3 regions of the Colwellia psychrerythraea 34H genome follow, and region 3 is predicted to be linked to each of the others. Evidence: predicted binding sites of a transcription regulator. Region 3 holds the regulator's gene; each other region holds the start of a gene.
What was found. Region 3 encodes sigma-54, which starts transcription at its own class of promoters, with help from an activator protein. Its sites were predicted from a motif close to GTTGGCACGNNNNTNGNNT; they were not measured.

Region 1: CPS_RS17015 (FimV/HubP family polar landmark protein) is a predicted target of sigma-54. The motif match lies at 2,323-2,341, and genes of this name have one in related genera.
Region 2: CPS_RS02360 (PEP-CTERM sorting domain-containing protein) is a predicted target of sigma-54. The motif match lies at 2,600-2,618, and genes of this name have one in related genera.

What each region holds. Positions count from the first base shown of each region.
Region 1 is NC_003910.7:3,966,764-3,972,288, reverse strand. Features, by position in the region: gene CPS_RS17025 (4-phosphoerythronate dehydrogenase) at 1-995, shown strand, start outside; gene CPS_RS17020 (aspartate-semialdehyde dehydrogenase) at 1,054-2,073, shown strand; gene CPS_RS17015 (FimV/HubP family polar landmark protein) at 2,457-5,525, shown strand, end outside.
Region 2 is NC_003910.7:522,603-528,127, forward strand. Features, by position in the region: gene CPS_RS02355 (FAD-binding protein) at 1-1,587, shown strand, start outside; gene CPS_RS02360 (PEP-CTERM sorting domain-containing protein) at 1,709-2,509, opposite strand; gene prsT (XrtA/PEP-CTERM system TPR-repeat protein PrsT) at 2,806-5,525, opposite strand, start outside.
Region 3 is NC_003910.7:4,793,042-4,798,566, reverse strand. Features, by position in the region: gene CPS_RS20385 (HPr family phosphocarrier protein) at 249-524, opposite strand; gene rapZ (RNase adapter RapZ) at 540-1,394, opposite strand; gene ptsN (PTS IIA-like nitrogen regulatory protein PtsN) at 1,695-2,147, opposite strand; gene hpf (ribosome hibernation promoting factor) at 2,256-2,543, opposite strand; gene CPS_RS20365 (RNA polymerase factor sigma-54) at 2,570-4,087, opposite strand; gene lptB (LPS export ABC transporter ATP-binding protein) at 4,195-4,935, opposite strand; gene lptA (lipopolysaccharide transport periplasmic protein LptA) at 4,940-5,525, opposite strand, start outside.

The sequences.
Region 1 (5,525 bases), 830 kb from region 3:
AACAACTACTTCACTTGAACGATAAAATTTCTTTTGTTGGTAGTGCCACTATAGGTACTGATCATATCGACTTAAGTTATCTCGCCAAACGAAACATCACCTTCCAATCAGCGCCAGGTTGTAATGCCATTTCAGTTGCTGAGTATGTACTCAGCGCATTAGTCGTTTTAGCTGAGCGGTATTTACTCACTTTATCTTCATTAACCGTCGGTATTGTTGGCGGCGGCAATACAGGTACTCGTTTAAGTGAAAAACTCACTGCATTAGGTATTCAACATAAAATCTGTGATCCGTTACTAGCCGAAAAGCAAAAACAAGATAAAAGTCATCCCCCTACTGACCAACGACATTATGTACCCTTGGTGGATGTTTTAGCGTGTGATGTTATTTCTTTGCATGTGCCTAAAGTTGTTGGCGGTGAACATCCTACAAACAAATTGATAAATGCAGAGAACCTTGCCTTATTGCGTGAGGATCAAATATTAATCAGCGCTTGCCGTGGTGATGTTATTGATAACCACGCCTTATTAGCATTAAAAACGGCTGGTCATGGCGTAAAAATTGTACTCGATGTTTGGCAAGGAGAACCTGATGTTCTTGAAGCCTTAATTCCTTATACTGAAATAGCCACAGCACATATAGCAGGTTATAGCTTAGAAGGAAAAGCTCGTGGTAGTGAAATGCTCTATCAGGCATTATGTCAACAGTTAGCAATAACGCCTAAATATCAGTTGGCAAACTTTTTACCGTCGGCCAGTATCCCTGCAATTGAAATTAATCAAGATTTTAATCAAATATTACTAAACCAGTTAGTTAAAATGGTTTACGATGTTAGGCGGGACGATGCAATATTTCGTCAACAATTATTTGTACAAGGTTTCGACAGTTTAAGGAAAAATTATCCCGTTCGAAGGGAGTTTTCTGCTGTAACGGTCAACTTATCATCTACTACTTATAGCGATGTACCGCATCGTTTAGGTTTTAATAAAAATTAATTTAAACTATCGAGACGACTCATTTTTTTGAGAAAGTCTAATGAAGAGAGAGAGGAACATGGCACAAAAATTTGATGTATGCATACTTGGCGCAACAGGGTTAGTTGGCAAAACTATTATGGAGATTCTTGAAGAACGAAAATTTCCAATTAATAAATTATATCCCTTAGCCAGTGCTCGCTCTGCAGGTGAAATTATTGAATTTAATGGTCAGAGCATTGAAGTATTAAATGCAGATGATTTTGATTTTAGCCAAGTACAAATTGGTTTCTTTTCTGCCGGTGGTTCTACTTCAGCTAAATTTGCTCCAATAGCTGCTGAAGCTGGCTGTATTGTTATTGATAATACCTCTGAATTTCGCTATGACGCTGATATTCCTCTTGTTGTGCCTGAAGTTAATCCTGAAGCGCTGGCTGATTACCGTAATCGCAATATAATAGCTAACCCTAATTGCTCTACCATTCAAATGTTGGTAGCGTTAAAACCAATTTATGATGCTGTTGGTATTAGTCGTGTAAATGTTAGTACTTACCAATCGGTTTCTGGCGGTGGTAAAGAAGCGATGGATGAATTAGCGAAACAAACTGCTAATCTATTAAGTGGTAAGCCAGTAGAGAGTAAAAAGTTTTCACGTCAAATAGCATTTAATGTTATCCCACAAATTGATGATTTCTTAGAAAATGGTTACACCAAAGAAGAAATGAAAATGGTTTGGGAAACTAAAAAGATTTTAGGCGATGAAAACGTACTTGTTAACCCAACAGCTGTTCGTGTTCCTGTGTTTTTTGGACATGGCGAAGCCTTGCATATTGAAACGAATTCACCTATTTCAGCTGATGAAGTTAAAGATTTATTAGAGCAAGCTCCTGGTATTGTTGTTTGTCGTAATGATGAAGACTTCCCAACTCAAATTGGAGATGCGAGCGGAAAAGATGATACTTATGTTGGTCGTATTCGTGAAGATATTAGCCATAGTTGCGGCATTAATATGTGGATCGTTGCGGATAATGTTCGCAAGGGTGCGGCAACGAATAGCGTACAAATTGCTGAACTATTGGTAAAAGATCATTTAAGCTAACTTTTACTACAATAGTTAGTATATAAAAACTCGTCAATGATGGTAAATATACCGTTGTTGACGAGTTTTTTAGTTTTTAACTTTTAATTTTACTGTATCAGTCCTTTAAAAGCCCAATTGACTTTATAACAGGAATAAAGTTAATTAGTAGTATATTCCCCCTCAAAACAAAGTATAGATTTACACAAGAGTTACAATAAGAGGAGACTTATTGATTGAATTTGCTATTATCTTGTTAGTTAATGGTTTTTTGGAATAATTATTGCATTTTATCTTCCTGATAAGCTTTATCTCTTAGTCAGGTAAAGTAATGCGGTATTTTTTTGGCGCTATAAATATAATGAACAGTGCCATAACTTAAATTAGTTTATTAGGACATCCTTATGCAACATTTATTGCGCCTGTGCCTATGGCAGGCGGTTATTATTGGCATACTTACGGCTCACTTCCCCGTTAATGCAGAGGAAGAACGCGGCATTCGCATGCGAGGACCTAAAAGTAGTGATGTTTTTCCTTATGATAAATACGGCCCAATCACCTCTAAAGATACTTTATGGAACATCGCTACTCGAGTTCGCCCTGATAATCGCTTGAGCGTTTATCAAGTCATGCAGGCGTTATATCAAGAGAATCCACAAGCGTTTGTCGATAGCAACATCAATTATTTGGTTGAAGGGCAATATTTAAAAATACCATCGTTTAATAACATGATGGCAATAAATACTAACAGTGCGAAGAAAAAGTCTGAAAGTGATAGTAAAGCTTGGAAGAAAGCACAGCCAAAAACACCTAAGATACCAGTATTTATAGAGCCTAGCGTTAAGAAAAAAGACTTAGAGACGGTAAAAACTGAGATTAATGACCAATTGCAAAAAATTGATGGTCAGCAGCAGGAACGATTAGAACATATTCAAAATGATATCTCAGACTCAATTGATGGTTTACAAGCTATTTTAAAAGAAAATGATGATTTACGTCAGCAACTTACTTCCTTTAATGACAAGCTTGGCATCATGCAGGATGAGGTAGCGAAAGGTAAAGAAATCAAGCTGCAAATGGACGATATGATCAAGTTGCAGCAAGCCCTATTAGCAAAAGCTGAAGCCAGAGAAAAAGAACTTTTATTAGAGAGACAGCAGGCTGCACTTGCGGAACAAGATATCATGTCAAGCTTGTGGTTCAAAATTGCCATGGGCACTCTGCCAGCAATCCTGATACTACTTTTACTGGCTCTTTTGTTTAAACGCCGAAAACAGGCCTCGGATGAAGTTTTCTTCAACGAATTAGACAGTAAAAAACAAGAACCTGTCGCCAAAAAGGAGAGCACATCTGAAGAGTTATCACTTGATGATGAGTTAAACTTGGACGATGAGCTTGATTTATCACTTGATGGTGAGTTGAACTTGGACGATGAGCTTGATTTATCCCTTGATGATGAATTGAATTTAGACGATGAGCTTGATTTATCACTTGATGATGAATTGAATTTGGATGATGACCTGTCTATAGATTTAATAGAAAGTGATGATGACGTTATCCATTTGGATGAAGACGATAGCTTAGATGATCTTGAAGACATCCTACTAGATGATGAAAGTGACGTTGATATTCTTGATGGTGGTGAGTTGGATCAAGATGACTTAGATTCATTATTATCAGGTTTAGATGATGAAGCAGAAAATACAGAAAGTGAAGAACTTGAAGGGGGAGAGTTAAGTCAAGATGATCTAAATGATTTACTTGGTGGCTTAGACGATTTCGATGATGAAGACCTCGTACTTGAAGAATCTTCCGAAGAAAAGAACGAACCAGCAGAGGTAACGGACCCAGATGATATTGATGCGCTGCTTGATTCACTAAGTGATTCAGACAATGAGCCAGCAGAGGTAACGGACCCAGATGATATTGATGCGCTGCTTGATTCGGTAAGTGAACCAGACAATGAGACTGCAGAGGTAACAGACCCAGATGATATCGATGCGCTGCTTGATTCGGTAAGTGAATCAGTGAATGAGCCAGTTGATGTAACAGACCCAGATGATATTGATGCATTACTTGATTCTATAAATGATACCGCAGAGGTAACAGATCCAGATGATATCGATGCGCTGCTTGATTCGGTAAGTGAATCAGTGAATGAGCCAGTTGATGTAACAGACCCAGATGATATTGATGCATTACTTGATTCTATAAATGATACCGCAGAGGTAACAGATCCAGATGATATCGATGCGCTGCTTGATTCGGTAAGTGAATCAGTGGATGAGTCAGTCGATGTAACAGACCCAGATGATATCGATGCATTACTTGATTCTATAAATGATACCGCAGAGGTAACAGATCCAGATGATATTGATGCGCTGCTTGATTTAGTAAGTGAATCAGTGAATGAGCCAGTTGATGTAACAGACCCAGATGATATCGATGCATTACTTGATTCTATAAATGATACCGCAGAGGTAACAGATCCAGATGATATTGATGCGCTGCTTGATTCGGTAAATGAATCAGTGAATGAGCCAGTTGATGTAACAGACCCTGATGTTATCGATGCATTACTTGATTCTATCAATGATACCGCAGAGGTAACAGATCCAGATGATATTGATGCGCTGCTTGATTCGGTAAATGAATCAGTGAATGAGCCAGTTGATGTAACAGACCCTGATGATATCGATGCATTACTTGATTCTATCAATGATACCGCAGAGGTAACTGACCCAGATGATATTGATGCACTACTTGAATCAATGTCGGGTAATGCTCCAACACCTCAACACGTTGTAAAACAAGATTCATCAGAAGCAATGAATCCGTTGGAACTTGATGTGGGAATGGATGAAGAAAGTACTATTGATAAGGTAACTGATAGTACATTAAGTCCAGAAGACCATAAAATTCAAAATGAAAAAGCAGAGAATGAAGCTAAAATATCCGCATTTACCGCTGAATATGTAACACCATTTCTTACCGCTGACTTTACCGATATTATTGCTAAAGAAAGTGACGCTGAGTTAGCTTCAGAAACACTAATAAGTAATGAAAGTCATGAGTTGGATGATGAACTAGATATTGATGCACTTATTGCTGATACCATCAGTAAAGATGAAGCAACGAGAGACTTTCAAGAAGATAAAAGAGACGACGTTGGTGATGAGTTAACTGATTCATCAATTGATGAAACGTTCAATACTCAAATCGATGGTGGTTTTACTGAGGCTGAATTAAGTCAATTATTAGCAGATGATTCAATGGAAGATGATACTGAGCAAGCGGAAGATATTTCACCTGAGTCGATAGTTCTATCACCTGACTTTACCGATGAAGATGTGCTAGCTGGTTTGTTATCTGAAATGGCTGACGAAGAACCACTTGAAGAAGCTGATGAATTAGACGTTATAGATGAGTTAGCTAATGTTGATTTTGATGAGCTATTAGCCAATATTGAAGAG
Region 2 (5,525 bases), 1.1 Mb from region 3:
GATGAATTAATACCGTACCATCGAGGAACAGAAGGTTTAGAAGGAAAAACTAATATTATAGCGGTGGTAAAAGCTTATGATAAAAAAGATGTAGAATCTCTATTATTACTTGCTAATGAATTAGCCAATCAGCCAGAGTTTAAATTTACCATTTACCCAATAAGTACAGGATTAAATTGGGGCTATGGAACCAGCCAACCACCTAAACTTGATATAAAAGTAGTGATTTTAGATTTGTCAGGTTTAACACAAATCGAATTTGATGAAGACTTAGGATTAGTTACAGTAGAACCAGGAGTGACACAGCAGCTCTTGAGTGATTTTTTCATAAGTAATGGTGATAATTTCATGGTTCCGGTAACAGGAGCTGGACCTAATGCTTCAATTGTTGGCAATGCTATAGAACGTGGCTATGGCATTACCCCATATACAGACCATTTTGGTGCGGTTACTGCGGTTCAAGGGTATTGGGCGAATGCGAGACATTTTTGCTCAGCCGTAAATGAACTTGATAAATCTCATAATAAAACAGTAGATAAGACCTTTAAATGGGGCCTTGGTCCTTATTTAGACGGATTGTTTACACAATCAAATTTGGGCGTCGTTACCCAAATGTCCATTAGAATGGCAAGAAAACCACAAAAGTTTATTTCTTTTATTATGCAAGTGCCAGATGATAAAGCTTTAGAAATAGCTATACCTTTAATTAGAAAAATATTAAGAGATTATGAAGGAATTGTCGGCTCAATCAACTTAATGGATAAGAGAAGAGTTTTGTCTATGTTTGCAGAAAACCCTAATCCTGGTGAACACAAAGTCATGTCACCAACTGATATAGCTAAACTCAGTAAAGCGCAGCAAACGCCTAGCTGGACTATAATGGGCAGTATTTATGGCTCTAATGGTGTTGCCAAAACAGTTAAAAAAGAAATTAAACGAATATTTAAAGCCCTTCCTTGTCGGCAAATATTTTCTGATAGCCCTATCTTCTCTATTGGCAATGCCGTAATAAATACGACTCCTAACTTTCTCTTCAAATTAGCACCCTTTTTAGCTCTTATTAAAGAGCAGTTGGCTTCATTCGAGCGTGGTAAAGAAATCATGTTAGGACGACCAAATAATATTGCCTTGAAGCTTGCTTATTGGCGGCATAAAAATGCAAAAAGATTCCCTGCTGATAACTTATCTCCAGGTAAAGACGGTTGTGGAGTGCTTTGGTATGCGCCTTTAGTTACAATGAAACCTAACATAATGAGAGAGTATGTTGATTTTATTAGAGCGACCTGCCCAAAGTTTAATATTGAACCACTAATAACTTTCACCAATTTAAAACATGATTGTGTTGACAGCACCATTCCCATTTTGTTTGATTTATCAGACCCTGATGCAGTTAAAGATGCACACAATTGCCTGAAAGAACTGGTACTTGAAGGAGTGAAATTAGGCTACATACCTTATAGATTAAACATAGATCAGCAGCAATGGTTGTTAGATGCGAACTCGCCATTTTGGCACACCGTTAACGATATAAAATCAGTAGTAGATCCCAATAATATTTTAAGTATGGGCCGGTATAATCCAAGATAATGGCAAGTCATCAAAGTGTAAAACTATTGTTTATTTAAAATAATTATCAGTTTCACAAAAACATAAAAAATGCCTCTATTCAGAGGCATTTACTACATTTTCTAGGTCTATCAGCAAATAATTAAGCTTGTTTACGACGAGCAGCGCCTGCTAAACCAAGTAAACCTAAGCCAAAAATAGCTAAAGAAGTAGGTTCTGGTACTTGAAAACTGGCATGCTGGCCATTACCATCAAAACTATACAAAGAATTATCGTTATTGAAACGTGCCGTAGCAGTATTACCAAGATCGCCAAATGGCATGTTGTTGTAGTCAAGCGTGCCCATTGCCAATCCGCCTACAACTGACAACGTAAATTCAGTTTCACCACCTAACAGTGTACCGTCTAGGTCAAAGAAATCAAATGTATAAGAAGCCCATAAGGTGCCATTCTGTGCTTCTGCAAATTTTTCATGAGCAGTCGAAGACAAGGTCGTATCAGTAGCAGTATTTGAATCAAAATCTGGCGATTGGTCGATATAAATATTGAGCCATGCGTTATCGCTATTAAAAGTATTAACACCCGTTGCTATTAAACCACCAAAAGCATAAGTCAGTTCACAGCCAGCGGTAACACAGAATGAAGGAGGTCCCGCAGGATCTCTGCCATCAGCAAAGCTATAAAACTCACCAATACCAACCAATTCCGCACCAGCAGCACCAAGAACTGCGTCATCAGTTATAATTGTATCAACTCCATTAGCCATTCCAGTAGCACTATTAGTAAACCACTGTTGAAAATTACTTTGCATGGCAACGCCACCAGCATGTGTTGTAGTATCATCCCATTGTATTCCTCCAGCAGTCACCACAGCCGCAGATGCCGCAAAGCTAGATAAAATCATTGTTCCTGCAATTGTTCCTGCTATCATTAATTTTTTCATTATCATGTCCTTATTAATTTAAATAAAGTAACTTGCAATGGTTATAAAGCAATCAATATACCAAGATTATTAACACTTGCTATGGTTATAAAGCAATCAACATACCAAGATTATTAACCCTTGAAGTTAAAGAAAAAAAAATCACATCGCTTGAATTGATCATATTTTAACCAGTAATGTGTAAAGAATGCTGACAGTTTTAATGTTAGTGATTTTCTCTTTTAGCAGCCATAATTAGTGTACCCACTTTATCAAACAAGTCGTCCATGGTGCTTTATAAGCTATCAATCAACTCATTACCTCATAGCCTGAACTTTAGAATAGAAGGTTCTATCTTTGATAGAGTCTAGTAGGGCTTTCACTTTATCCGTTTTGCCGGTAGCTAAATAAGCTTTAGTTAAATTCACATAGGTGGTTTCAGCTTCACTGCCTTGATTGATGGCATTTAGCAACACGATAATCGCGCTGTCGAAATTTTTAACCGTCACTAAGGCCGCACCATAGGTGTCTGATATTTGATGAATGCCTGATTTAAGTTCAAACGCTTTTTCAGCATATAACAATGCTTGCTCGGGTCTAGCGCGTTTCAACTCCAGCATCGCCAAGTTATTTAATACCACCGCATTGTTTTGTTCACTTTGGTTTATTATCTCTAAGTGCTTGATAGCCTTAGCCTCATCAAACTGCATATATAACTCAGCTAATAAAAGCCTTACTTTATGATCTTTTATCATTCTAGAAAGGTAACTCTCTATGGTCTGGGCAGCTTCTGCTTTTTGACCATTGAAGCTCAATGCTCTTGCTAATAACATTACATTTAACGCTGTTGGGCTTTTTTGGTACAGTTCGTGGAAGTTATCAATAGCGCTAGGATAGTCTTTGTCAGCTAACGCCAGCTCCCCAACAAATTTATTGATAAGGTGGTGTGACACTTTTTGTTCTTGTAGATATCTCAACGTTTTCTTAGCTGATACTAGATCGCCGGTTAATAACTCAAAATTAGCTTTTAATATTAATAACCGAGTATTGTGTTCAAATCTTTCTAATGAGCTTATCGTATATGTTAAGGCTTGCTTGTAGTTACGCTTAACTTCAGATATAGCAATTAGGCGCAAATGTGCGACAAAATTATTTGGATTTAAAGCAAGCACTTTTTTAAAACATTCTTTCGCTTTGGTGTGACTTTTCGCTTGAAGATAATTATCACCTAAAATAGCCCAATATTGTTGAGAACTTCTAGCCCAATCAGACATGCTTTCCAATAATGTAATGGCTTTTTTTAATTCATTATTTAAACGTAAATTTTGTGCTAATCCTAATGCTAAGGTGATGTTTTTAGGGTGTTTAGCCGCTAATGTTGATAAAAATTCAACATTGTTAGACGTATTGTTGTGCTTGAGCTGTAATCGACTTAATTTTTGAATGGCGGCTTTATGCTCAGGTAAAATAGTCACTACTTTTTGATAATAGTCAACTGCGTCTAATATCCTATCAGCATCCTCTGCAATATCGGCGAGATAAAATAGTGCAGTGTAATTTTCAGGTTCAATTGATAGCGCTTTTTGATAGTTTTCTTCGGCTTTTGAACTCAGATTATTATTCGAATGAATTATCCCTAACAGTAAATATCCAGATGCTTGGTTATCTTGCGAGGCAATCCATTTTTTCGCAATAGACCGCACTTTTTTCTCTTGTCCATTATCTAAATATTGTATTGCCAAAGAAAATTCAACATCTTTTAAATTAGGATCTAGGTTTAACGCATGTTCGAGCGATGCAATACCTGTTTTATCGTTTTGAGAAAGTTTTAGCATGCCTTTTTGCGCTGCTACAGAGGCATTTTCTGGTGCTATGATAGATGCTTTATCTAGCAACTTTATAGCATTTTCAAAATCTCCCGCTTTTATCAATTCAATACTTGATGATTGAAATAAGCCGGCATCCGATGTGGTTAACCCCTCTAATGCACTTAATTGAACAATACCTTCTGTGGTATACCCTAGTTTAATTTTAATAGAAGCAAGTATCCTTTTTATTGGATGGGATGAGGGTAAATATTTTTCAGTTTGATTTAAATAACCATAGGCTTGTTCAATATCTCCTAATTGATAAGAACTCATACCAGCAATCAATTTTGAAATAATAAACTCATTCCCTTGCTGGGCTGCACTAATTGCATAAGATCTCGCATCTTCATAATTTTTCTTTTGATACTCAACTTGGGCTTTATATTGATGAGCCAAGGGTGAATTTTTGAAACGTTTTATTAACTCTGTTGCCTTAACATCTGCTTGCTCATACTCCCCAGCTGAGATCAAACTATTTACTTCAAAGAAAAGAACTTTGTTAGCGAAAGGATGTAGTTGTCTGTACTTGGTATATACCCCATTTGCTTGGATAAATTGTTCTGAAGAAAATAACAAATGACCTTTCAGTAAAAGTGCCTCTGTAAAGTCTGGCGATTCGCCCAACACAGTATCAATTATCTCTATCCCTTTTGAAAAATTGTCTTCCGCATGGAGTAAATAAGCCGCTCCCATTTTACTATAAAGAGACGTTTCACTAATTGTATTTGCTTGAGCTATAAAATCTTGAGCTCTTTCTAGCTCTTTGTTATTCAGTGCAGTGATACCAGCATATGTTAAAACAACGATGTATTGCTCATCATTTAAAGACTCTACATTTTCCATTAAAGCGTATACTTCTTCGACTTTATTCAATTTTGATTTTATAAAAACCAAATCAGGTAGCAACAGATTCATTTCCAAACCAAACTGTTCTGCTTTATCTAGCTCCTTTTCGGCGTTTACATAACTGCCTTGCTCGGAGTAAGCTTTAGCTAAATAATACCGCGCTTCAGCATCTTTTGGTGTTTGTCGAACCGCATTTTTTAATTCAACTATTGCTGCACCATACTCAAGTTTCTGAAGGTAAACTTTCGAGGCTAAAATATACTCTTGTGTTGTTTTTTGTTCTGAACAAGCAGAGAGTCCTATAGCTATGCATACTATCGCTG
Region 3 (5,525 bases):
AGGCAAAGGCTTACATGCATCGTTATTTATATTGACAAGGAAATTACCATTCTCTTCAATTAATGCCTTACCTCTAAGCCTTTTCATTCTCGCTAAGTGGGCAATAAATTGGTCCACTTGGTTTTATTATTGTTGAAAAGAATAACAGCTTTCTTTGGAAAACAGCTGAAAGTCGGCTTAAGTTTATCGTAACTTAGTGGTTTTATCAGCTTTTTTATCTTATAAGGGGAGCTTTTATATAGGTTTTTTTATTCAGCTTCGTCGAACTTATCAGAAATAAGTTGGCATATTTCAGCGAGTGCCAACTGTGCGTCTTTGCCTTGTGCGGTGATATTTACCATTTTTCCTTGACCGCCTGCTAGTAACATTAGCGCCATAATACTACCAGCGTCGGCTTCTTTACCGGCTAATTCTAGGGTGATTTTCGCGGCAAACTTTTGGCTTAATTGCGCTAATTTAGTTGCGGCACGAGCGTGTAAACCCAATTTATTACAAATGGTCACTTGTTGAGAGATAACATTCACTGTTGTGCTCACTTATTAGGTGGATTTAATATCAATATCTCTATGATGCGTTTGTATATCATCACGCTCTTTACGGAAATTCTTAGCTAACATCTCAGCGATATAAACAGATCTATGCTTACCACCAGTACAACCAATGGCTATAGTCACATAGCTACGATTATTTCGTTCTAGATGTGGTAACCAAGTCATCATAAAACTGTTAATTTGCCAAATAAATTTAGTAACAATAGCTTGGCTGGCAAGAAAGTCTTTTACTTCTTGATCGACGCCTGTTTGACCTTTGAGTGATTTTTCCCAAAATGGATTAGGTAAGAATCTAGCGTCAAATACATAATCAGCATCAACAGGAATACCGTGTTTAAAACCAAACGATTCAAATACTAATACCATAGAGCCTGTTTTTTTACCTAAAATCCGCTCTCTGACTAAATCAGCCAATTGATGAGGGCTAAGTTGACTGGTATTTATATATAGATCGGCATTAGTAGATATAGGCTCGAGTAATGATTTTTCTAAAGCAATTGCTTGATCAAGTGCCATATTCTCTTTAATAAGGGGATGCAAACGGCGTGTTTCACTAAAGCGTCTGATTAAGTCATTATCATCGGCATCTAAAAATAACGTGTTAACGTCTACTGCTTTAGGTAAATAAGCAATAATTTCTGGGATATCTTCTGGGTCTTTCGGTAAGTTTCGAACATCGAGACTTACCGCAACGTTTTCATAGTCATTGATAACAGTATGGGTTAATGCCGGCAGAAGATTAATAGGGATGTTGTCTACACAATAATAACCAAGATCTTCTAAAACTCTTAGTGCAACCGATTTACCTGAGCCTGAGCGACCACTAACAATGATTAATTTCATTTATACTATTCCGAATGCGCGGCAACTTATACCCAAGCCACATGAAGATGCAGGTTTCAGCTGGAATTAGAAACGCCTTTAGGCAAGGCATTGATTGAAGAGAATAGTTATTCTATTGTCGAAATCAATAACGTAGCATAAAGCGTTTCTAAACCAGCCCTATGGGGCCCCTGAGCGGCTTATGCTCGTCGTTGCCTCCTTTTTTAAGGGAATAATCCTTAATAAAATGAGGCGCCTTGATCATAAATCGCTCAGCGGTCCTGAAACACACAGCTTCAAGTGGCTTGGGTATATCTATTGCTAGCTTGCTTGTTGAATTAAGTTATAGAGTGCCTGATTATCATTGCATTTTCGAACTTGCTTGATCATCTTTTTATCACTAAATAGTTTAGCAATATTTTGTAGCGTATCTAAATGTTCTTGGCAGCTATTTTCGGGCACAAATAAGGCAACAAAAATATCTACGTCTCTATTATCTATGGCATCAAAATCGATTGCCTTTTCTGTTGTTATTAACACCGCAACAGCTTTACTTGTATTGGGCAATCGACCATGTGGGATCGCAATACCGTTACCTATACCAGTGCTACCCATTTTTTCTCTATTGAGTAAACTATCTAATAGTTCATCTTGCTCTATATCAGTTATTTGAATCGCAGCGAGTTGACAAATTCTTTCTAGAATACGTTTTTTACTGGTTACTGCTACATCACAACTAGTACAGCTTGTTGTTAATATTTCGGATAATTGCATAATCGTGTTAATGGTTTTAAGGCGCCACTTACGCTAAATCATTTAGCTCAGGACGCCTGCTTTAATAGGCTTTAATTACTTTAAAGCGGTCTTTCGGGCTAACTCAACTTAATGATGAGAAACCTTAGCTTTATACTTAAGAATCTGCCTATCAAGTTTATCAACTAAGGTATCAATAGAGGCATACATATCGGTGTTGACTGCAGAAGCAAATACTTCACTGCCATTCATATGAACATTAGCTTCAGCTTTTTGATTAAGCTTTTCTACGGTAAGTACAACATGGACATTATTAATGTGATCAAAATGTCGTTCTAATTTTGAGAATTTTGTATCGACATATTCGCGCAATGAACTAGTTACTTCAACATGGTGTCCAGAAAGATTAATTTGCATAAACATGATCCTTTTATTGTAGTCTTCTAAAGTAAACTCTTACGTTGATTTGACGGTGGTATCGCTAATGATTCTCGATATTTAGCAATTGTACGTCGTGCCACTTTTATTCCCTGCTCAGCTAATAAGTTAGCCATTTTACTATCACTTAACGGTTTAGCAGGTGTTTCCGCTAAGATAAGTTTTTTAATCAAAGAACGAATTGCTGTAGATGAACATTCACCACCATTCTCTGTACTGACATGACTAGAGAAGAAGTACTTGAGTTCAAAGATGCCTCTTGGCGTGTGCATATACTTTTGTGTTGTAACACGTGAGATGGTGGATTCGTGCATATCAACAGCTTCAGCTATATCGTTTAGTACCATAGGTCTCATGGCTTCAGCACCATGTTCTAAAAAACCTTGCTGGCGTTGAACAATACAATTGGACACTTTAAGTAGTGTGTCATTGCGAGATTCTAAACTCTTAATAAACCATTTAGCTTCTTGTAAGTTGGATCTAATAAATTGTCCATCATCAGTTGACGACTTCATTGTTTTAGACATTGCCGCATACTGTTTATTAATCGACAATTTAGGTGCAGTATCAGAATTTAATTCAACGACCCAACGGCCATTTTTTTTCTCAACAGAAACATCTGGAATAACATACTGGTCATCGCCTTTAATTACCGCATCACCCGGACGAGGGTTCAAGCTTTGAATTAAACGCATTACTTCACGTAGCTGATCTTCTTTTAATTTGGTTTTACGCATTAACTGGCGATAGTCTCGATTACCAAGTAGATCGATATGGTCGTTGATTATTAATTTACTTTCTTTCAGGTAAGGGGTATCAGCACTAAATTGATTTAATTGAATAAGTAAGCAATCAGGAATGGAGCGAGCTGCGACACCAATAGGATCAAACATATTAATACGTTTTAATACGGCTTCTACTTCATCAAGCTCGAGCCCTTCAGTGCCAACACTCTCTAAGATATCTTCTGGTGATACAGTTAAATAACCGGCGTCATCGACTGCTTCTATAATAGCAATTGCGATGGTTTTATCAGTATCGCTGAAAGGGGTTAATTCCATTTGCCATAATAAATGATCTTGAATGGAATCAGTGGTTTCACCCTGATAGGTGTAGTCATCAGCAGGGCTACTTACTGCGCCAGTATTTGATACCCCAGCACTGTAGCTTTCTTCCCAAGTAGTATCTATATTTAGTTCTTCTGGTATATCACTTTTTTCCATCGCCTCAGTAGTACTGATTTCGTCAATACTGGCCTGCTGTTCTTCACTACCATCGCCCGCAGGTTGATCCGTTTTTTCTTCATTAGTATTGGATGAAAAGGCTTCTTCAAGATTATTTTGTTCACTTGAATTATCACTTTGAGCTTTTTCATCAAGTTCAAGTAATGGATTGCTCTCTAAAACTTCTTGAATTTCTTGTTGTAACTCTAACGTAGACAATTGCAACAGCTTAATAGCTTGTTGCAATTGTGGAGTCATTGTTAAGTGTTGTCCAATACGGAGCTGTAGTGTAGGGCGCATCTAGGTTATATGATTTCCTATTTATTATTCTTAGTAGTTACGCTATTACAATGGGTAACTACTATTCTATTAAGTATTCTGGCTAAATATACTAGCCTATCGCTTTACTATAGCGTGAATTGTTCGCCAAGGTATACATCTCTGACTTTTTGATTAGCAAGAATTTGATCTGCATTACCTTGCGCAATAATTTCACCATGACTAACTATATAAGCATGCTCACAAACGTCTAATGTTTCTCTCACATTATGGTCTGTTATCAAGATACCTATGCCTCGCTGCTTTAAGTGTAAGATGATTTTTTTAATGTCGCCAACCGAAATTGGGTCAACACCAGCAAAGGGCTCATCTAATAAAATAAATTGAGGATCTGCAGCGAGTGCTCGGGCAATTTCAACTCTTCGTCTTTCGCCACCGGATAAGCTCATGCCGGTATTGTCTTTGATATGACAAATGTGAAACTCTTCTAATAAATTTTCAAGTTTCTCAGCGCGCTGGGTTTCACTAAGCTCTTTACGTGTTTGTAATATCGCCATAATATTATCAGAAACAGTTAGCTTTCTAAAAATTGAGGCTTCTTGAGGTAAATAGCCAATACCGCTTCGGGCTCTTTCATGCATAGGAGCAAGGGTAAGGTCTTGACCGTTGAGTTTGATCGAGCCATTGTCATTGGGGACTAAGCCAACAATCATATAAAAGGATGTGGTTTTTCCGGCGCCATTGGGGCCTAATAAGCCAACTATTTGTCCTGCGTCAACTTGCAAACTAACATTCTTAACGACTTGTCTACTTTTATAAGACTTCGATAAACCATCGGCAATCAGTGTATTTACAGGTGTTGTTTTCACTGTGTTAGTTGTCACTACTGTCGCCTTCTTTTTCTACTACCTTGTCAGTTGGTTTTTCTTCTTTAGATTTTTCGTAAGTCTCTTTCTGTTTCTTGAGTACCGTTGGTTGTAAAATAGTAGTAACAGGCTGATTATTAGCGCTCCGTGCTTGTAGTTTTTCACTGACAGTATTATAAGTTATTTCATTACCACTGACTTCACTTCCAGCTTGCTTGACTAGGGCATTACCTGAAATAATGATTGTATTCGAGTTAGGGCTATAGGTTATTTCATCTGCCTGCAAGGTAATTAAGCTACCATCTTCTAGTTGTTGCTCGAATATAGCAGGTTTGCCTTTTGCCAAATAAGTTTCATTTTTTTCATCATTCTTCTTATTAACTTGACTAAAGACTTTAACTACATCGGCGGTAATAGAAATAGAGCCTTGACGAATAATAACATTATCTAAATAACTGATAATTTTATTTTTTAGATCGGCATCTTGACTTTCAGCGACTATAATTATTTCCTGTTCCAAATCTTTTATTGCCGCCAAAGCGTTACTGACAAAGAGTAAACTTGAGGCTACGGCTAAAACTGAAACTGTTTTT